4 regions of the Shewanella sp. SW1 genome follow, and region 1 is predicted to be linked to each of the others. Evidence: predicted binding sites of a transcription regulator. Region 1 holds the regulator's gene; each other region holds the start of a gene.
What was found. The regulator sigma-54, encoded in region 1, starts transcription at its own class of promoters, with help from an activator protein. The targets are predictions, from matches to a motif close to GTTGGCACGNNNNTNGNNT.
Positions count from the first base shown of each region.

Region 2: the regulator sigma-54 is predicted to act here: its motif matches at 1,540-1,558, upstream of L5M71_RS12645 (flagellar hook-length control protein FliK).
Region 3: the regulator sigma-54 is predicted to act here: its motif matches at 1,580-1,598, upstream of fliD (flagellar filament capping protein FliD).
Region 4: the regulator sigma-54 is predicted to act here: its motif matches at 2,471-2,489, upstream of glnA (glutamate--ammonia ligase).

Region 1 covers NZ_JAKKSG010000015.1:130,143-135,417, reverse strand. The annotation lists gene rapZ (RNase adapter RapZ) at 1-727, opposite strand, end outside; gene ptsN (PTS IIA-like nitrogen regulatory protein PtsN) at 724-1,167, opposite strand; gene hpf (ribosome hibernation promoting factor) at 1,170-1,457, opposite strand; gene L5M71_RS14770 (RNA polymerase factor sigma-54) at 1,486-2,964, opposite strand; gene lptB (LPS export ABC transporter ATP-binding protein) at 3,072-3,803, opposite strand; gene lptA (lipopolysaccharide transport periplasmic protein LptA) at 3,800-4,354, opposite strand; gene lptC (LPS export ABC transporter periplasmic protein LptC) at 4,341-4,901, opposite strand; gene kdsC (3-deoxy-manno-octulosonate-8-phosphatase KdsC) at 4,898-5,275, opposite strand, start outside.
Region 2 covers NZ_JAKKSG010000012.1:152,787-158,061, forward strand. The annotation lists gene L5M71_RS12645 (flagellar hook-length control protein FliK) at 1-1,447, opposite strand, end outside; gene fliJ (flagellar export protein FliJ) at 1,691-2,137, opposite strand; gene fliI (flagellar protein export ATPase FliI) at 2,167-3,504, opposite strand; gene fliH (flagellar assembly protein FliH) at 3,473-4,468, opposite strand; gene fliG (flagellar motor switch protein FliG) at 4,455-5,275, opposite strand, start outside.
Region 3 covers NZ_JAKKSG010000012.1:163,461-168,735, reverse strand. The annotation lists partial or broken gene L5M71_RS12720 (flagellin) at 1-250, shown strand, start outside; gene L5M71_RS12715 (flagellin) at 475-816, shown strand; gene L5M71_RS12710 (flagellar protein FlaG) at 1,107-1,508, shown strand; gene fliD (flagellar filament capping protein FliD) at 1,657-3,012, shown strand; gene L5M71_RS12700 (flagella biosynthesis chaperone for FliD, FliT) at 3,134-3,487, shown strand; gene fliS (flagellar export chaperone FliS) at 3,496-3,906, shown strand; gene L5M71_RS12690 (sigma-54 dependent transcriptional regulator) at 4,194-5,275, shown strand, end outside.
Region 4 covers NZ_JAKKSG010000011.1:63,854-69,128, reverse strand. The annotation lists gene typA (translational GTPase TypA) at 1-1,557, opposite strand, end outside; gene glnA (glutamate--ammonia ligase) at 2,577-3,986, shown strand; gene L5M71_RS11430 (hypothetical protein) at 4,304-5,173, opposite strand.

The sequences.
Region 1 (5,275 bases):
CAGTTAAATAACTGCGATTGTTACGCTCGAGGTGCGGCAGCCAAGTCTCCAGTAAATTTTCGATTTGCCAGATGAACTTATTGACCAGTGGTTGGCGATTTAAGAACTCAGCTACGGGTTCATCTAAACCAGTCAATGGTCGCAGTGCCAACTCCCAGTGGGGATTGGGCAGGAAGCGCACATCGAACATAAAGTCGGCTTCGGTGGGCATTCCGTGCTTAAAGCCAAAGGACTCGAAGTTGATCACGAGTTCTTTATCGACACTACCAAGGAGAATTTGTCTGACTTGGTCGCTTAAATCATAGATATTCAAATTCGACGTATCTATGTAGTGATCGACCAGTTTTGACATAGGCTCGAGCAGTTTTCCCTCCAGCTTTATCGCTTCTTGCAAAGAGACTCGGCTCTTCGACAAAGGATGCAAACGGCGGGTTTCGCTGTAACGCTTGAGCAGAATTTTATCGCTGGAGTTAAGGAAGAAGCTCGTTAACTCAGTATCTGGAGGTAGGCTAGCGAGTTGTTTCACTAAGACCTTATCCTGCTCAGGCATGTTACGCACGTCGACACTGATGGCGACGAGATCGTTACTGCCTTTGAGTTGCTCAAGCAAACTGCCAATCAATGGCAAGGGAAGGTTATCGACACAATAATAGCCGAGATCTTCGAGTACCCTAAGGGCGACAGATTTGCCTGAGCCTGAGCGGCCCGACACTATGACCAGTTTCATCCAGTGATTACCTGATAGAGTTCCGTTTCATCATGCGTCTTGCGTAATTGCTTTAATATTTGCTTGTCGCTCAGCTTTTCGGCCATGCAAGACAAGGTACTTAAGTGCTGCTGACATTGGTCTGCAGGCACCAGTAGTGCAAATAAAATATCAACAGGTTGCTTATCGATAGCATCAAATGCTATCGGCTCTTCACACTTAATTAGTATGGCAATGGGCTGATCTATATCGGCTAGTCGACCATGTGGAATGGCGATGCCGTTACCTATACCTGTGCTCCCCATCTTTTCGCGCGCCACTAGGCTTTCGAATATCTCTTGAGATGAGAGGGTCGGGTACTGGGCAGCGACTAAGTCGCTGATGAGTTCCAGTACCTTTTTCTTGCTGCCCGGAGTGGCGCAGGTAGTGCACTCCGGCCGCAGTATGGTACAAAGTTCCATTATTAGTGTTTTGTTAACTTCTCTTTGTGTTTAATAACCTGACGGTCAAGCTTGTCAATCAGGGCGTCTATAGCGGCATACATGTCAGCATGCTCTGAAGTAGCAAAAACTTCACCACCTATGAGGTTTATTCTCGCTTCAGCAATTTGTTGCATTTTCTCAACATTGAGCACAACGTGCACATTATTGATCTGTTCGAAATGGCGTTCAAGTTTTGAAAACTTTTCTTCTACATATGCACGTAACGATTCGGTAATTTCGACATGGTGTCCACTTAGGTTTATTTGCATAGAAACGTCCTCCGATATCCACTGTAGGTTATAAACTTTTACGCTGATTAGAAGGTGGAATAAGCATAGCCTCTCGGTACTTCGCAATGGTTCTGCGGGCTACGTTGATCCCTTGTTCTGCCAGAAGTTGTGCCATCTTGCTATCGCTTAATGGTTTTTTCTGGTTTTCCGCTGCCACCAGTTTCTTTATAAAGGCTCTGATTGCTGTGGATGAGCACTCACCACCATCGTCAGTACCGACGTGGCTAGAGAAGAAGTATTTTAGTTCAAAAAGTCCCTTAGGGGTATGCATGTATTTTTGAGTTGTGACCCGTGAGATGGTGGACTCATGCATTTCTACCGCTTCGGCAATATCGTTAAGCACCATAGGCTTCATGGCTTCTTCACCGTACTCAAAGAAACCTTGCTGATATTGCACTATGCAATTAGCAACTTTAAGCAAAGTGTCGTTACGGCTTTCTAGACTCTTAATAAACCATTTAGCCTCTTGCAGATGGCCGCGAATAAATTGGCTATCGGCTTGGTTTTTTGTGCTGCGTGCCATAGAAGCATAATGTTGATTTACATTGATTTTGGGCATGCAGTCAGGATTAAGCTCAACGACCCAGCGGCCATTTTTCTTCGACACAGACACATCTGGGATAACGTATTCGTCATTATTGGGCGTGATCAACAAACCTGGGCGAGGATTGAGGGTTTGGATGAGTGCTATACCATCCCTTAATTCATCCTCTTTTAATTTAGTCTTACGCATCAATAACCTAAAGTCTCGGGCGGCGATCAGATCTAAATGATCTTTGATCAGCATACGGGCGTTTTCTAGGTTGGGAGTATCAGCGGCGAAATGCGACAGTTGGATCAACAGGCATTCACTTAAATCGCGGGCGGCAACGCCTATGGGATCAAAATGCTGAATACGCTTGAGTACGGCTTCGACTTCGTCAAGCTCAACTTCAGGATTGCCCATGGCTTCGAGAATTTCTTCAGTGCTTTGGGTGAGATAGCCCTGATCGTCGATGGCATCAATAATGGCGGTGGCAATGGCTAAATCGGTTTCAGAAAACGGCGTGAGGTTTTTTTGCCATTCTAAGTGTTCGTACAAACCTTCACTGGTCTCGCCTTGGAAGGGCATATCGTCTTCACGACTGCCGCCGGGGCCTGAGTTTGGGGAGGCGGTAAACACTTCATCCCATGTGGTGTCCATGGGGAGCTCATCGGGCATGGATTCTTTGGTTAGCGACTCTGCCGTGTCTATGGTGGAGCTGTCTTTTTCTGGTGGCAGAGTGCTAGATTCACTGAAATCCGTATCGGATAGCGTTTGGTTTACAGGGGTTTTAGTGGCGTCGAATTGATCCTCTTCCAGCTCGAGAAGGGGATTAGAATCTAATGCTTGCTGGATCTCTTGCTGCAGTTCTAATGACGACAGTTGCAACAGACGTATGGCCTGTTGTAATTGTGGCGTCATGGTTAACTGTTGACCCAGTTTGAGCTGGAGTGACGCTTTCATGTTACCGCTGATCCCTACGTTATTATTGTTGGATGAGGTCGCTTATTATTATCTTGAGTGAAGCCCAATGGCGGTATAAATTGCCTCCATTGGCTTCGCTCGATTAACTATAGCCTGAATTGTTCACCTAAGTACACTGCCCTAACTTGCTGATTGTCTAAGATCTCTGCTGGAGTTCCTTCGGCAATAAGGTTTCCGTGACTCACAATATAAGCATGTTCACATACATCTAATGTCTCGCGGACATTATGGTCTGTGATCAGTACGCCAAGGCCGCGACTTTTGAGTTGTTCGATAATCTTCTTGATGTCGATAACCGAAATAGGATCGACGCCGGCAAACGGTTCATCGAGCAAAATGAACTTAGGATTAGCGGCTAAAGCCCGCGCAATTTCGACGCGGCGACGTTCGCCACCCGACAATGACATGCCTTGGCTGTCACGGATGTGGGTGATATGAAACTCTTCGAGCAGATGTTCTAGTTCTTCTTCTCGTTCTTCGTTTTTAAGTTCTTTACGAGTTTGCAGTACGGCCATGATGTTGTCATGAACAGTTAGCTTACGAAAGATACTGGCTTCTTGCGGTAAGTAACCTATGCCTTTGCGGGCACGCAGATGCATAGGATCTGCGGTTAAATCATCATCGTCGATAAAGATATGTCCCTTATCGCTCTTCACTAGCCCGACAACCATGTAAAATGTCGTGGTTTTACCTGCACCGTTTGGACCGAGTAGGCCAACGACTTGACCGGTTTTTACCGTCAGACTGACGTCTTTAACCACTTGGCGACTCTTGTAACTTTTCGCCAGATTTTGTGCTCTTAAGGTGATTTGGGTCATTTAGAGTCCTGCTTTTTTACAGGTTTATCCGCCGGAGCGTCTGATTTAGCATCATCTTGATAGTTTTCAGGCTGAATAATAGTGATCACGCGATCGTCACCACTGCCAGTACTCTCGGCCATCAATTTCTGTTGAATCATGTTATAGCGGATTAAATTGCCTGTAACTTGGCTACCTGCTTGATCTAATGACGCCATACCTTTCAGTGTTAAGGTGCGGCTCGCCATATCGTAACGAATTTCTTTCGCGCTCGCCGATGCAGGACGGCCATCGTCTAATATTTGGCTATACGTAGCAGGGTTGCCTGTGGCGACCAAAGTTTTGCTATTTTCACCTTCAGCGGAAAATGCACGCAGTTCATTTGCTTGGATTTTTATTGAGCCTTGGGTAACTTCCACTGGACCAAAGAAGATGATCTGGTTGTTTTTGATATCCGCAGTTTGGCTCACAGCTTTAATTTTGACTTCTTGCTTTAAGTCGCCGACTTTCGCGAAAGCACTCATGCTCATAATTAGCATTAGGCTGGCAAGTAATACGTTATTTTGCTTCATATGTTCCTACTACCTGACTGGTCAATTGCACTTCTTGCGCGTTGAGGTCGGCATAAAGGCCTTGGCCTTGAATATTAAAATCTTTCCCTGTGACGTAAATGGTACGGTCAGAGGTCATTATCATAGTGTTGAGATCGAGTTCCAGATAACTGGTGGACAAGGTCTGAATCGGTTCTTCTGGGCTAATGGCATCGATAATAACATTATTTTCTAATACAACCTTGCCAGTTTCCTTGTTTAGCTTGCCCTGATCTGCCCTGAGCTGCCATTGTGCTTTACCTTGGTCTGGATAAACAAGATAAACAGGTTGAGTAAAGAAAGTTTGATTCGTTGAATCATAATGTTCCATGTGTTTCGCCGTCACACGGCTATTCACTAGTCCTTGCTCATTGAACTCAACACTGCGCAGATCTTCAACGATGAAATCTGGGGTATTTTGATCTTTTACTCTGTTATCGGAATCACCGCTGTGTTTGTTCTGCACTTGCCAGTAAAGCGCTAGTGCGGTTCCAAAAAAAGCGATAATCGCGAGTGTCACACGACTCATATACTCATTCCATGGGCCGAAGTGAATTTATTTTGACTTAGGAGTAACAGATCTGTGAGTTCACGCAGTGCACCGTGGCCACCATTGAGCGTAGTCACAAAATGGGCGTGTTGGCGTATATAGGGGTGGCCGTCAGCAACACTGACCGCTAAACCGACGACATTCATCACGGGGAGATCGACAATATCATCACCGATATAAGCCACTTCTTCTGGGGTGACACCATAAAGTGCGAGCAATGCTTCATAGGGCTCGAACTTATTGTCTACGCCTTGGTAAATATGGGTAACACCAAGGGCTGTCATACGGTTTTCAACGATTTTGGATTGACGTCCTGTGATCACGGCGAGGTTGAAACCGCTGGTGAGGAGTGA
Region 2 (5,275 bases), on a different contig from region 1:
AAACATGGCTGTCAGCCAACTGCATCCCTTGCTCTTGCAATAACTCACGTAATCTTGGCATAGCTTGTTCAACCAGATCGCGCGTTTGCGGCTGAGTAACATGGAACTGTACTTGGGTTTGGTCGCCATGCACTTGGATCTTTACCAACATATGCCCAAGCTCAGGAGGATCGAGCCGGATTTCCGCATGTTGGATGCCTTGACTCACCATAGTAATCAATTGCTGCTTCATCACAGGTGAAAATCGTTGGATCATCTCCTGCATTTGGTTTTGCTGTTCTACTCCTTGACGCAATGACAGCTGAACTTGCATGGTTTCTTGGCGATTTAATTGTGACATCGAGAGTGTCTGTATGGATGATGTCGACTTAAGTTCTGAGAAAGTATTACTATCATCCATAAAACTTTCGTCTCTGGGAATATCCATCGCAACCGTTAATTTAGCATCTTTCAGTAATAGGTTAGCAGCCAAATCGGAATTGGGACTCCCATCAAGATCACTTTCTGTTACAGATGTTGTATCTAATGGTTCAGATGAAGTTGAAGAGCCTAAGGTATTCAGGTCGAAAGTATTTCCCGAGGTCGCGATATTAGCCGTATTGAGACTATTCACTGTAGAGCTACTAGTCGTTGCTTTTGCCGCAGTGTTGGTTACCGACTTTATCGTTGCACTGTTCGCTAAGCCCGCTTGATTAATCACAGCATTAAGTGTGACCTCATTCTCAACTAAAGACTCATCTATACTCACCCCGACTTCAGTGGCAGAGACAAGCTCAGTGTCTTCTAAAGGTAATTCTAAAGCGTCATCGGTCAAATTTGGATCAATCACAGCATCACTATCTGCTGACGCTTCAAGTATATTTGGGTCTATGGGAAGAATATGCACGAGTGACTTATCAGTCAAAGAAGATGGTTTCACGTCATCTGCGATTGAAATTGCTGCCATATCTGGGCTAGTAGAAACTAACTTTTGTAATTCAGCAGAAAAACCCGCTTCATCTATATCTGATGCCAGTTCAATCTCAGCAGAAACAGTAGATGCCAATGCTGAGCCGGTTAATAACGCTGATGAAGTATCAATATTTTCTCCACTAGTCATTTCGGTCATATCTTCTTCAGCATTTAAAAATGCTAGCGGCAAACTATCTCCATCTGATGCCGTTTTCTTCATATCATTTGCCATGCTAATTTGGGCAAAAATGAGATTTACGTCGGCGTCATCAGTTGATATATCGTCATCTTTTACTTTATCAGCAGAGGTAACCTGCACAGTATCATCAGTGTTAGCAATGGTTTTTTTAGACGCAGAAATAGAAAATGAGCTAGCGGTGACTGACGCAAGTGTAGATGAAAAGTCTTCATTATTAGACTCTTGGGAAGATGTCTTAGCGGAATTGGCCGCAGAGTTGCCTGTTTTACTTAACAGGATATTGGTCATTTGTTGCATAAGTGCTCCCAAACATTACCCAGCAAAAAAAGAAAATGGCTAGGTAGAAACGTCAATTAAACACTGCGGTTGCAGGGTAATGGACTAAATCAAAGCAAATAAGATGCCAACACATCAGGTTTTACGACAGCATATCGAAAAGAATTAACTCTGGGAGGTGTCAAATTGATGCTTATGCCATCAATACAAAAAAAACTAAAGAGTCTATCCGGCTCGCGAGCAGTAAATATGCCTATCATTTCACTAACGTTGATGACGGCGATAAAATTGCTGGGAAGCAAATTCATCGGTCATTTTTTGCTCCCTTTTTTGTTCAACCACTTGACGCTTCTTCTCTTTACTGGTTAAGAGTAATTCTACTGCCTTACGTTTTTTTTGCTTTTCCAACCAATGTTGTTGTCGATATTCTTTTTGCTTTTCACCGTCGGCAACGACGCGATTTTGCTGGATAATTGCGTCATCGATCTGACGAATAAAACGGTGAAACTGGTGATAGTGACTAGCACTGATGGCTTGACCTTGCTGGGATTGCATTTGCTTCATGTATTCTAAGCGATAGTTATTCAGAGCACTGAGTTGATTCAACCGTTTTTGACACTCTAACTGCGCCGATTTTAACAATAAAGCCGCTTGTTCTTCGGCATCATTGGCAAGCTTTAACACTAACAACAAGGGATCGGCGTTAGCCATACTAGACCTCGATTAATTCGATGACGCCATTATTTGCACTGTGCAGCAAGTTGCCCAAGCATGACTTGGCTATCGGCAAAGCTAAATGCATCACGCATGGTTTGTCGCAAAAAAGCATTCATTGCTGGCTGCAGTCGTATCGCATTATCAATGCGAGGATCGCTTCCTTGGGCATAGGCCCCAATAGAAATCAAATCTCGATTTTGCTGATACAAAGAATAGGTTTGTTTCACGCGGCGCATCGCCTCCAAATGTTCATTGGAGATCACCATAGGCGCGACTCGGCTAATAGAAGCTTCAATATCAATTGCAGGATAGTGCCCCGAATCCGCAAGCGAACGTGACAAGACAATGTGGCCATCGAGGATCGCCCGCGAAGCATCGGCAATGGGATCCTGTTGATCGTCTCCTTCCGTCAACACAGTATAAAATGCCGTAATTGAACCTTGCCCTGGGCCACCATTTCCGGCGCGCTCAACTAAACGTGGCAATTTTGCAAACACAGAAGGCGGATAACCTTTAGTCGCAGGCGGTTCACCCACAGCCAAAGCAATTTCACGCTGTGCTTGAGCGTAGCGCGTTAAACTGTCCATAAGCAATAAAACGTTATAGCCTAAATCGCGGAAGTATTCGGCAATACGAGTCGAGGTTTCACAGGCGCGAAGGCGCATCAGAGGCGATGTATCCGCAGGCGCAGCAACAACGACTGAACGCGCTCGACCTTTCTCACCAAGAATTTCCTCAATAAACTCTTTCACTTCCCGGCCACGCTCACCCACTAGCCCAACCACAATAATGTCGGCGGTAGTACCGCGAGTCATCATACCTAAGAGCACACTCTTACCTACACCTGAGCCCGCAAACAAGCCCATACGTTGGCCTTTGCCCACAGTCAGCATAGCGTTGATAGCGCGAACGCCAACGTCCAGCGGTTCAGTAATGGCACGGCGAGATAAGGGATTAATGGCAGCGCTATGTCTTGGCGCTTGTTGGTCGGTTTGCAACGCGCCTAAACCATCTAAAGGCACGCCGTTACCATCAAGTACGCGTCCTAGCAGGGATAAACCAACATTGAGTCCAGTTTGTTCCCCCAAAGGCACAACCCGCGCACCGGGCAATACACCACGTAATTCTTCAATGGGCATTAAATATAATAGTTCGCCATCAAAGCCGATGACTTCTGCAATTAACTCGCCCACCATGGTTTCGATCGAACATAAGCTGCCCACAGGCGCACGGCAACCGCTCGCCTCTAAGGTTAAGCCAACAACACGCACGAGTTGACCACTGGCCACAGCTCGAAATGGCGGCACTTTATCCTGATGGTGATTCAGCCTATTCAGCAATTGGTGTTGACGATTTTGCATCTGATTTTGCCTCTAATTGCTCACCTGTGTTTGAGGCAGATTGTATATCCTCAGCATGTTGAGAAACCGTATCGACAACCTGATCATCAAGCTCAGATCCCACAGCCTCAGAAGCCGCAACGTGTTTAGCGGTATCTTCAACCTCTATAGCCTCTTGCAATTGACGCTGCTTGTCACTTAAGTGAGCATGTTGGTTCCGTAAGGACTCAAACACAGCATCGATACGCGATGCGAGGGTCAAATCGACTAAAGAACGATGACTACTGAGAATACAGTCACCTGGGCTTAAGGAAGGGTCAACTTCAAGTTCCCACTTACTGCGGGTCAATTGAGCGCTGGAATAAAGTTGTTCGACTAAAATAACATCGTCAGGATGCAAGCGGATTGTGACCGTTTGTTCTTTTATCGGCAGCGATTCTATACCTAAGCGCAATGCCGAAAGCACTTGTTCTGGATGAGTTTTTAATTCGTGGCCAATGACAGATTTCGCTAATGTCATACTCAGGTTCAGTAGCGAAAGTTCAATATCGCCATCGAGCAATTGCAATGGTTTTTCAAATTGGGCTAATAAGGTTTCAAAACGCGAGAGCAATATTTTTGCTTGGGCTAAACCGGTTTCTAATCCTTGCTCATGCCCTTGGGCGAGCCCTTCAGTATGGCCCTGCTCTAACCCTTCTAAACGCCCTTTTTCTAGCCCTTGCTCATACCCTTGCTGCTTACCTTCGCTAAAGCCTTCTTCTTCGGCTTGGGCTCGAATGTCTTCAATCTCAGCCATAGTCGGTGGAGAAACACTTTCCACTGTAGTCGACTTAGCGGCTTGATGATTCGAATGGCCGAACAGATTTGAGATAGAATCATCATCGGCTTCAGTCACATCTGGCAGTGCCCAGTGACTAAATTCGACATCTCCTTCGCTCAAGACCTTATTCTGCAATTTATTATCGCTCGGATTAGAGGAACTCATCGCCACCACCGCCGCCTAACATGATTTCGCCGCTGTCACTTAAGCGACGAGCAATAGACAGGATTTCTTTTTGGGCGACTTCCACTTCACTGATGCGGATTGGGCCCATGGCTTCAAGATCATCACGCAATAATTCAGCGGCACGTTTTGACATGTTACCCAAGATTTTTTCTTTCAGCTGATCATCTGTGCCTTTAAGCGCCTTCATCAGTACATCTTGCTGCACTTCACGCAACAGGGCTTGAATACCGCGGTCATCGACATCAATTAAGTTTTCAAATACAAACATCAAATCTTGGATTTGCTGCGCCATTTCTTCATCAGACTCGCGCATGGTTTCCATCAACTGGCTTTCGATACCCGTGTCTAAGTAGTTCATTATGTTGGCAGCCGCTTTTAAGCCACCCATTTTCGCGGCCTGAGCGCCACCTTGACCGGCAAACTGTTTCTCCATGATGTCGTTCAACTCTTGCAGTGCAGCGGGCTGCACTTCTTCAAGATTTGCAATACGCATCATCAAGTCTAAGCGGGTATTCTCAGGGAATTGACCAAAAATTTCCGCCGCTTGATCGGGTTCTAGATAAGACAAAACAATGGTTTGGATCTGTGGATGTTCGTTTTGAATAATGGTCGCCACTTGGCGTGCATCCATCCACTTCAACGAGTCCAAACCTTTAGCGCCACTGCCCATGATAATCTGTTCAATCAGATTACCCGCTTTATCTTCACCCAGCGCAGCGGTTAAGGCTTTACGGACGAACTCTTCGCTGTTGAAACCAATTGAAGAATACTTTTGAATGTCATCAA
Region 3 (5,275 bases), on a different contig from region 1:
AACGATTTCAGTATCGTTGTCTAGCACTGCGGCGAATAAGATTGGTAATCACAGCGTTTCAGGAAAAGGCACTAAATTTGGTGTAGAAACCGCGGGCGCTTTATCGCAAGGTACAGCCGCTGATACAGCTTTTGCTGTTAATGGTAAGGTTGTGGCAATTACCGGCGGTGACAATGCTGCCAAAGTCGCTGATAACATTAATAAAGCAGGTGCAGGCGTTAAGGCTGAAGCCTACTCGCGACTGACTTAGGTAAAGCGGGATACGATGTTAGCCACGATAAAGAAACAGGTGTCATTAGTATTACAGCTAAGGGTGTTGCTGGTGTAGAAGTCACTGGTTACTCTGGCGGTACAGCAGCGTTAGGCGGCTTAGCTAGTGGAGCAAACGCCAGTAAAACGTCTGAACTTAAATTATCTTCACCTGAAAAATTTGCCATTAAAGGTACAACAGCTGACGAGCTGCTCGGTGGTGGTGTGACTGCCACTGCTGGTAGCTCTAAATTGTCTGAAGTGTCTAAAGTTGACATTGGCACAGCCAAAGGAGCACAGGATGCCTTGGCTGTCATAGATTCAGCTATTGCTGGTATTGATTCCCAACGTGCAGATTTAGGTGCGGTACAAAACCGTATGAACTTCACTATCAATAACTTGGGTAACGTGCAAACTAACGTAGCAGATGCCCGTAGCCGTATTCAAGATGTTGACTTTGCAAAAGAAACTGCAGAAATGACTAAGAAACAAATTCTGTCTCAGACATCTTCTGCTATGTTGGCGCAAGCCAACCAATTACCACAAGTTGCCCTGTCATTGCTGTAATTGTGATTGGCGGTTATCTCATGCTGAGATGATAGACATCTAAGTGTTTGGCACTGAGAGGGGAGGTTCGTTTAGACCCTTCCCTTTGTGCATTAAAATGGTCAGTTTAGTGTTGTTAATAAAGTGATTATTAGTAAATATCATTTAGCTGCATCATCAATATACAGTAATAAGCAGATTAGCAAATGTTTGAAGATAAAGCTGAAGCGTGTAGCTTTGTGCTTCATCTGTAAGGTTAGTACTTTCTAGCAGTACCAGAGTACATAGGTAAGTGTGACTAAGAGGGTGGCATGATGGATATTAATTCAGTTAGTACATCTAATGTAGTGGGGTTGAAGACTGAGCTTAAACTAGCTCCTCCACAATCTCTTCAGCAAGAGTCAAGTGGTTCAATAAAGCCTTTGTTTGGCCAATCAAACAGCGTGAACATGGTAGAAGATGGCGAGTCTACAAAAGATACTAAAACGAATGTTGAGCAGTTAGATAAGGTTGCGAGTGACCTGACGGATATGGTAACTATGATGCGTAAGGGATTAGCATTTAAAGTTGATGCGAGTTCTGATAGGCCCGTTGTCAGTGTTATGGATATAGACTCTGGCGAAGTGCTGCGACAAATTCCTAGTGAAGAGGCGCTTGCCTTGGCTGAAAAACTGTCTGAAGTGACAGGCGCATTAATAAAAACAGAGGTTTAAGTCGTAGTTTTTTAATATGCATTCATGAGAGGCTCAGTCCAGAGTGGTAAGCCATTCATATTAACTGAAGTCTTGGCGTGAATTTTGCTGTATTAATACTATTAACTATACGTATTGGTAAGTTTTTAGACGCAGATCAGAGGTGGATATGGGATTAACATCATTAGGTGTAGGTACTGGCATGGACATCGGCGGCATTGTAACCGCTTTAGTTAATGCAGAAAAAGCGCCTAAAGAAGCCAAATTCAATGCTCAAGAAGGTAAGATCAACACTCAGATCTCTGCTCTGGGGGCATTGAAAAGTGCAATGTCTGATTTCTTAGAGAAGATAAAACCTCTATCTGATGCTAAAACCTTTACAGGTTTTAAGAGTACGCTTTCCAATAAAGACTTTATGACCGCAACAGTTGACCCGACTGCAGTGGCTGGCAATTATAAAGTCATTGTTGAACAGTTGGCTGAAAGCCATAAATTAGGTTCTACAGCAGTTACAGATGTTACGGCTCCAATAGGAAGTGGTTCATTAAGTCTGACAGTGGGAAGTGAGAGCTTTAATGTTGCTGTTGGCGCAGATGACTCTCTGCAAGACATTATGAAAAACATCAATGCTTCTAAAGATAATGTTGGAGTAACTGCGACTATTATTAAGGGCGATAATGGTGCTCAGTTGGTTCTTACATCTAACAAGACTGGTGCGGCTAATGTAGTGCAAGCATCTGCCACAGATGACGCTGGAACAGCACTTTCAGATGTTTTTGCTATGACAGAATTACAACCTGCAAAAGATGCAATTTTGTATGTTGATGGCTTAAAAGTGACCTCTGATTCAAACGAAGTAAAGAATGCGATTACTGGCATCAACTTAACATTGACGGATGCTAACAAAGATAAAACAACGACACTCAAAATTGAACCTAATCGTGACTCTTCGAAAACAGCTATAAAAGATTTTGTTAATTCATACAATGAGTTAATGAAAACTATGTCTGGCATGTCAGGCTATGATCCCAAAACTAAGAAAGCGGGTATATTGCAGGGTGATTCTGTTATTCGTGGTGTCCAAAACCAGATGAGGGGCGTGTTGTCATCAACGAGTGGTGATAGTGGCTCTATGATGTTAGCGAATCTGGGTATTAAAACCACTCAGACGGGTAGCCTTGAGATTGATGATAAAAAGCTTGATGAAGTGCTAAGTAAAGATATTAATGCCGTATCGGACTTTTTTTCTGCAGAAAAAACTGGGTTTGGTACGCGGATGAAGGATGTTACTGACTCCTATGTAAAAACTGGGGGAATTTTAGATAGTCGAGATGAAAGCTTAGATACTCAACTTTCTCGTATTACCGATAGCCGTGAGAGTCTTGCCTTAAAAATGAAGGCCTATGAAGCTAGGTTATTAAAGCAGTACAATGCTATGGATTTGATTGTCGGCCAGATGAACGCTCAAGGTAGTATGCTAACTCAGCGACTCGACTCTCTTCCTGGGCTTGTGAGCAAACGATAATATTTTATCAGCCAAATTGTCCCTACAGTAAGATAGATTTACACGATGTTTGCCAGTTTTTGAATTTTATAAGTTTTTTATCTAAAGTGGCAGAGTAGCAGAGTAAGAGATTTTATATATTATGCATCATAGTCAAATAAATACACAGAATGTTGTTAGCACATTAGATTCTCTTAATGAGCAAATGAATGAAATCATTAGACAAGTGACTACATTATCAATAGATAATGAAAATATTGATTTTTTGGTATTAAAATTGCAAGAATTTGTTGGCCAGCGTCAATTATTACTTGAGGCTTTGGTTGCAGATGAGCAATTTGTTGACAGAGATTATTTGCAGTTACAGTTTTCATTAACTCAAGCATGTACAGAGAAAGCCAATGTTTTCTTACTGGACAGGCAAGCTCTATTGCATGCTGGTAGTAATAGTCAACGTCATATCAATGTATACAAGTCGATAGATGCAAATAGGTAGGTACTAATATGAGAGGTTCATTACAGTCATATCGTAAGGTTTCTTTAGAAAGTGAAATAGCAGTGGCATCCCCTCACCGCATTATTCAAATGATGTTTGCTGGTTTGCTTGAGCGTTTGGCTCAGAGTCGATATGCAATAGAGCAGCGTGATTTTGCAAAAAAAGGGCTTCTTATTGGTAAATCGCTAGGGATTATCGCGGGGCTGAATAGCTGCCTAAATATGGAAGCTGAAGGCAGTGTTGCTTACAATCTCAGTAATTTATATGATTTTATGTTGCGCCGTATTTCAGAGGCGAATTTGAATAATGATGTTCAAGCGATTGATGATGTAAGTGACTTAGTTCGTACTCTAAAAGAGAGTTGGGATGCAATTCCTGCAGATAAACATAATATTTCTGCGCATTCTGAAGCGGGTTAATATCTTATTTCGTGATTAAAAATAGACGCACTGGTTGCGTCTTTTTTTTGGCTAAAAGTCAAAATATTGACGTTTTAGACTAGAATCATGATGTAAATGAACTAAAATCAATTCAGTTTGGCATAAACCTCATCTGAGGCTTGCTTCTCGCCTGCTGATAATACAATATTCATCTCAAGTAGTGATGGTGGCACAGATTGTTACATTGAATTTGTTAAGCTTTTACAGCAACTAATCATAAATAATTAATGCGAATTAATACATATTAGAGCTTTACGGCCTACTGAATGATGCAAACAGATCAACGAATTTTACTTATCGGCCCTCCATCAGAGCGATTAAATCGCCTGTGTTGCATTTTGGATTTTTTAGGTGAGCAATTTGTACAAATTGACACCGAAAAATTAAGTGCTAGCCTCCAAGATACCCGTTTTCGAGCTTTAGTTATCCTAACTGATGTTATGGATGCTGATGGGCTTAAAAACATCGCAGGTCAACATCCATGGCAACCTATGCTGTTGCTTGGCAATGTTGACGATCTGCAAGTGTCTAATATTCTTGGACATATAGAAGAACCTTTAACGTATCCTCAGCTCACTGAATTATTACACTTTTGCCAAGTATTCGGTCAAGTTAAACGGCCTCAAGTCCCTACTAGTGCGAATCAAACAAAGTTATTCCGAAGCTTAGTGGGACGCAGTGATGGTATTGCGAATGTGAGGCACTTGATAAATCAAGTAGCAACATCTGAGGCAACCGTGCTTGTTCTGGGTCAATCAGGTACAGGTAAAGAAGTGGTCGCCCGTAATATCCATTATTTGTCTGAGCGCCGTGACGGTCCATTTATCCCTGTTAACTGTGGTGCTATTCCGCCTGAGTTATTAGAGAGTGAGCTATTTGGTCATGAAAAGGGGTCATTTACTGGGGCAATCTGTTCCCGTAAAGGCCGTTTTGAATTAGCTGAAGGTGGTACACTATTTCTCGATGAAATAGGAGACATGCCACTACAAATGCAAGTTAAATTACTCCGTGTGCTGCAAGAGCGGGTATTTGAGCGCGTTGGTGGTACTAAGACAATTAATGCTGATGTACGCGTAGTTGCTGCGACACATAGAGATTTAGAAACCATGATCAGCGTTAATGAGTTCCGTGAGGATCTTTATTACCGCCTAAACGTATTCCCGATTGAAATGCCCGCGTTGTGTGATCGCAAGGACGATGTGCCTTTGCTATTACAAGAGTTAGTTAGCCGAGTCTATAACGAAGGCCGTGGTAAGGTGCGTTTTACGCAGCGTGCGATAGAGTCGCTGAAAGAACATGCTTGGTCGGGCAACGTGCGCGAGCTGTCTAATTTAATCGAACGCCTCAC
Region 4 (5,275 bases), on a different contig from region 1:
GTATACTTCAGCGGCATGGCCGATAAAGAGACGACCACGATCTTGCAGACCGAACAGTGCGAAGGTCAATGCCTTACCCGTTGCGTTAGAGATCAATACGCCGTTAGCGCGTTGACCGATATCGCCACCTTTGTGCGGACCATAATGGTCGAATGAGTGATAAATTAGACCAGTACCAGAAGTCGCTGTCATAAACTCAGTTTGGAAACCGATTAAACCACGGCTTGGGATGATGAAGTCGATACGTACACGACCTTTACCATCAAGCTGCATGTCTTTCATTTCAGCTTTACGGGTACCTAATTTCTCGATTACTGTGCCTTGATCTTCTTCTTCAACGTCAACAGTCAAGGTTTCAAATGGTTCACACAGTTCACCGTCGATAGTTTTCAGAATAACTTCTGGACGTGATACGGCTAACTCGTAACCTTCACGACGCATGTTTTCAATCAGGATTGATAAATGCAATTCACCACGGCCAGATACACGGAAGCGATCTGGACTTTCTGTTTCTTCAACACGCAGTGCCACGTTGTGGACTAATTCTGTTTGCAGACGCTCCAGAATATTACGTGAAGTCACATACTTACCTTCTTTACCTGCAAAAGGTGAAGTATTAACTTGGAAAGTCATGGTCAGAGTAGGTTCATCAACAGTCAAAGGTGGCATAGCTTCTACTGCACCAACGGCACAGATAGTGTCAGAAATTTTCAGCTCGCCTAAACCAGTGATAGCAACGATGTCGCCAGCGTTAGCAATTTCAACTTCAGTACGGTCTAGACCCATGTAACCTAATACTTGGCCCATTTTACCGTTACGAGTTTTGCCATCAGCGCCAATAATAGTCACTTGTTGGTTAGTTTTAACGCTACCACGCTTGATGCGGCCGATACCGATAACACCCACGTATGAGTTGTAGTCGATTTGCGAAATTTGCATCTGGAACGCACCTTCGGCGTCAGCATCTGGGAAAGATACTTTTTCAACGATAGTTTGGAACAGCGGCGTCATATCATCGCTCGCTACATCCGGATCTAAAGTTGCAAAACCGTTTAACGCAGAAGCGTAGACGATTGGGAAATCTAGCTGCTCGTCAGTTGCACCTAAGTTATCGAACAGGTCGAATACTTGGTCAATAACCCAATCTGGGCGTGCACCTGGACGGTCAATTTTGTTGATAACAACGATTGGCTTTAGGCCTTGAGCAAACGCTTTCTTCGTTACGAAGCGAGTTTGTGGCATTGGACCGTCAACAGCATCAACCAGCAATAATACTGAGTCAACCATAGACAGAACACGCTCAACCTCACCACCGAAATCGGCGTGGCCTGGGGTATCAACGATGTTAATACGGTAGTCGTTCCACTTGATGGCAGTATTCTTTGCCAGAATCGTGATCCCACGTTCCTTTTCAAGATCGTTGGAGTCCATCACCCGCTCAGTGGCTTCTCCTCGGGTTGCAAGGGTGCCTGACTGTGACAGCAACTTGTCTACCAGGGTCGTTTTGCCATGGTCAACGTGTGCAATAATGGCGATGTTACGTAAATTCTCTAGCACGGATAAACCTCTTACCATCAAACAAAAATAGGGATATTTCAGTAATTCGTTATGGCGATCGAGCTCGATCCGCCACAATAAAAAGCGTGCCATTCTACTCCAGAGCGGCCTTGGCGCACAGGATTATTTTTGAACACTTATAAAACAATCTGCCAATCCTTGGGTAATTTCCGCCAATCATCCACTGAATGAAATCCTCTATAGCCAGAGTTAACGCTCTGTTTAATTGCCATATTCGTAGGGAAAATCCGAGTTAAGCAGCTGAATTTGCTATTTTTCGTATTCAATGTTAGCACTGCTAATGTCGATTTAAGCATCAGCAAAATCGACTTAGACACAGAGAAATTACCACGTGAACACACTGCAATAAATTCTGCGGCACACTTAATCTAACGTTCATGTTGGCGTTTACACCCGATGGCATTAAGACTCACTTCATTGTCACGGGATACCTTTTTACGCATCACTGATTTCACTTGGCCTGTGAACAGCAAAGACATTTCGCACATGAGAACGAACTCTTTCCTAATAATATGATAATAAACCACTATTGGATTGATAATGCGTGGCATAGTTGGACAGACTAGCGTGGTTTTATGACAATTATGCGGCTATGCGGCGGTTATGGTGGTGATAAATAGTCTCGTGCAGTGCTGCAAGTATGTGCAAGCTTCACAGAGGCGGTACTTACTGAGATAGTGAAAGCCAAAGCGTCATTGCCATCTCAGTGCCATATAAGCGGTGCATGTTATCGCTGTGCATCCCAGCTTAAGGTTTGCATGAATCAATTCAGTGCGCACCAAAATGGAGTAATGCACCAAAATGCCACAGACAAAAGCACTATTATGGTGCACACGCGAATCCAATTAAGTGCAACAAAGATTTTAAACCATGTTAATCAGTAAGTTAAATTATTGGCATGGATATCGCTTTATAGCTCGTAAGTTTGGCTCAAGATAAATCACTTGAGTTAAAAGATTATAGAAGGGGCATCCCTTTACCCTACCGGAGGCTTGAGAATGTCAGTTGAATCAGTTTTAAAGCAACTTGAAGAATTAGAAGTTAAGTTCGTTGATTTACGTTTTACCGACACTAAAGGTAAAGAGCAGCACGTATCTATTCCTTCTCATCAGGTAGATGCTGATTTCTTCGAAGACGGCAAAATGTTTGACGGTTCTTCTATCGCAGGTTGGAAGGGCATTAACGAATCAGACATGGTACTGATGCCAGATCCAACGACATTCGTACTGGATCCTTTCACCGAAGAAACCACAGCGCTGATCCGTTGTGACATTCTTGAACCCGGTACTATGACAGGTTACGACCGTGACCCACGCTCAATTGCTAAAAAAGCAGAAGCTTACCTGATCTCTACTGGTATCGCTGATACTGTATTGATTGGACCAGAACCAGAATTCTTCCTATTTGACGATGTCCGTTTCGGTACTGACATGTCAGGTTGTTTCGTTAAGATCGACGCTAAAGAAGCGGCTTGGAACTCAGGCACTAGCTACGAAGGCGGCAACACAGGTCACCGTCCATTTGTTAAAGGCGGTTACTTCCCAGTTGCACCGGTTGACTCATCACAAGACCTACGTAGCGCTATGTGTTTAGTGCTCGAAGAAATGGGCCAAGTGGTTGAAGCGCATCACCACGAAGTGGCGACTGCGGGTCAAAACGAAATCGCAACTCGCTTCAACACCTTGACTAAGAAAGCGGATGAAATCCAAATTCTGAAGTACGTAGTGCACAACATGGCACACGCTTACGGTAAGACGGCGACTTTCATGCCTAAACCCATCGTTGGTGACAACGGTAGCGGCATGCACGTTCACCAATCTCTGGCAAAAGACGGTGTTAACTTGTTCGCTGGCGACAAATACGCAGGTTTAAGTGAAACGGCGCTGTACTACATCGGTGGTATCATCAAGCACGCTCGCGCGCTGAACGCTTTCACTAACCCAAGCACTAACTCTTACAAGCGTTTAGTGCCACACTTTGAAGCACCTGTTATGTTGGCCTACTCTGCCCGTAACCGCTCTGCATCAATCCGTATTCCAGTGGTACCAAGCCCTAAAGGCCGTCGTATCGAAGCGCGTTTCCCTGATCCACATGCAAACCCATACTTAGGTTTCGCAGCGCTGCTAATGGCGGGTCTTGACGGTATCCAAAACAAGATCCACCCAGGTGAAGCGATGGACAAAGATCTGTACGATCTGCCTCCAGAAGAAGCGGCAGAAATCCCACAAGTGGCAACGTCATTAGAAAACGCCCTTGAAAATCTGCAAGCTGACCATGAGTTCCTGACAAAAGGCGGCGTGTTCAGTGAAGATTTCATCCAATCTTATATCGTACTGAAAACAGCAGAAGCTGAGCGCGTAGCACGTACAACTCACCCACTTGAGTTTGAAATGTACTACAGTCTGTAATGGCTAGCGCTATACAACCGGCTCGCTTTATGTAATTGATACATAAATATAAAAGCCTCGATAACAACGCTATCGGGGCTTTTTGTATTTTGAAGGTATATACAACTTTTATTCTGATTCAATCATCGCGTTGTTCTCTAAATAGGCATCATCGCCAACCACTCTTTTATCATTCAGAGAAGGCACGCCAGACAACAGCAACAATAGAGATAGATGGTTAAAAACTGATCTAAATTAAACGAGGGTGCAGCAGAAAAACCACCTATATAGTCGGAAGTTAACTACCTCGCCATTATTGTTAAGTGTCCACGCTTTATTCAACTAGGCTGGGGATTGTCAGGGGCGAAATCTGACAGTTGGGCAGGTTCGCCTAACTCAAATGACGCAAATGGTACGCCATCTAACACGCGCTCATTTTTAAATACACGGATTTCAGAGTCAGGTAACTGCGTCATTAGCAATGACAAGATAGTGTGCATCTTATCCAATGGGCAATGAAGACGAATGCTTGCGCGTAAGCCCATTGTTCGTACATCCGATTGGCAGGCAATAAATGGACGATTCCGCGTTACCTTAATCAAATGACGATGCCCATTTTTTATAGGGCTCTCGTAAGTAGTCTCTATATTTTTAAAACCAGTAAAGAAAAATGCCATCACGGCAAAACTTCCTGCACCGACCAAGGCGGCCGGGCCTAAAAAGGCCACCCCGACAATACAAACCACCACCCCAAACCAAGCCAGCCCCCGCACTACCGCGTAGGCGGCATCCGGTATAACGTCATGATAGGTGGTAACTAACCCCTCGGTGGTGAGCCGATAATGGTACTGTTTGTCGGCCAACCAGAGGTAGCGCATAAATGGCCCAAAAATCATCACTATGATGAGAAAATAATACCATTGCTCAAATCCATACCAGTATGTCACCAACCCAACTAGAGCAGTAATCCCGCACGGAATAAGGACCATGATCCACCCAATGCCATACACAGTCGCTACCTTAATATCCCACTCATAGAGGGTCGGTGCCTCGCGTACCCGCTGCTGACGCAACTGATAGAGCCGGTCTTGCTCCTCTTGGGGTAATTGTAGGTACTCACTGCGCGGCAGGTCTTCATACAGACTGTCGTCCAACGGTTGTGTCTCTTGCTCTGTCGACGCCAACTGCGGCGCTGATCTCTTATTCATATAGCGATTCCTTTGCTGTGCCCACGGACTGCACGGTCATCGTTAACCTACCCACACAGCTCGTACTTAATGTTTTCTCGCTCTTGACGACCTCGCCGCGAA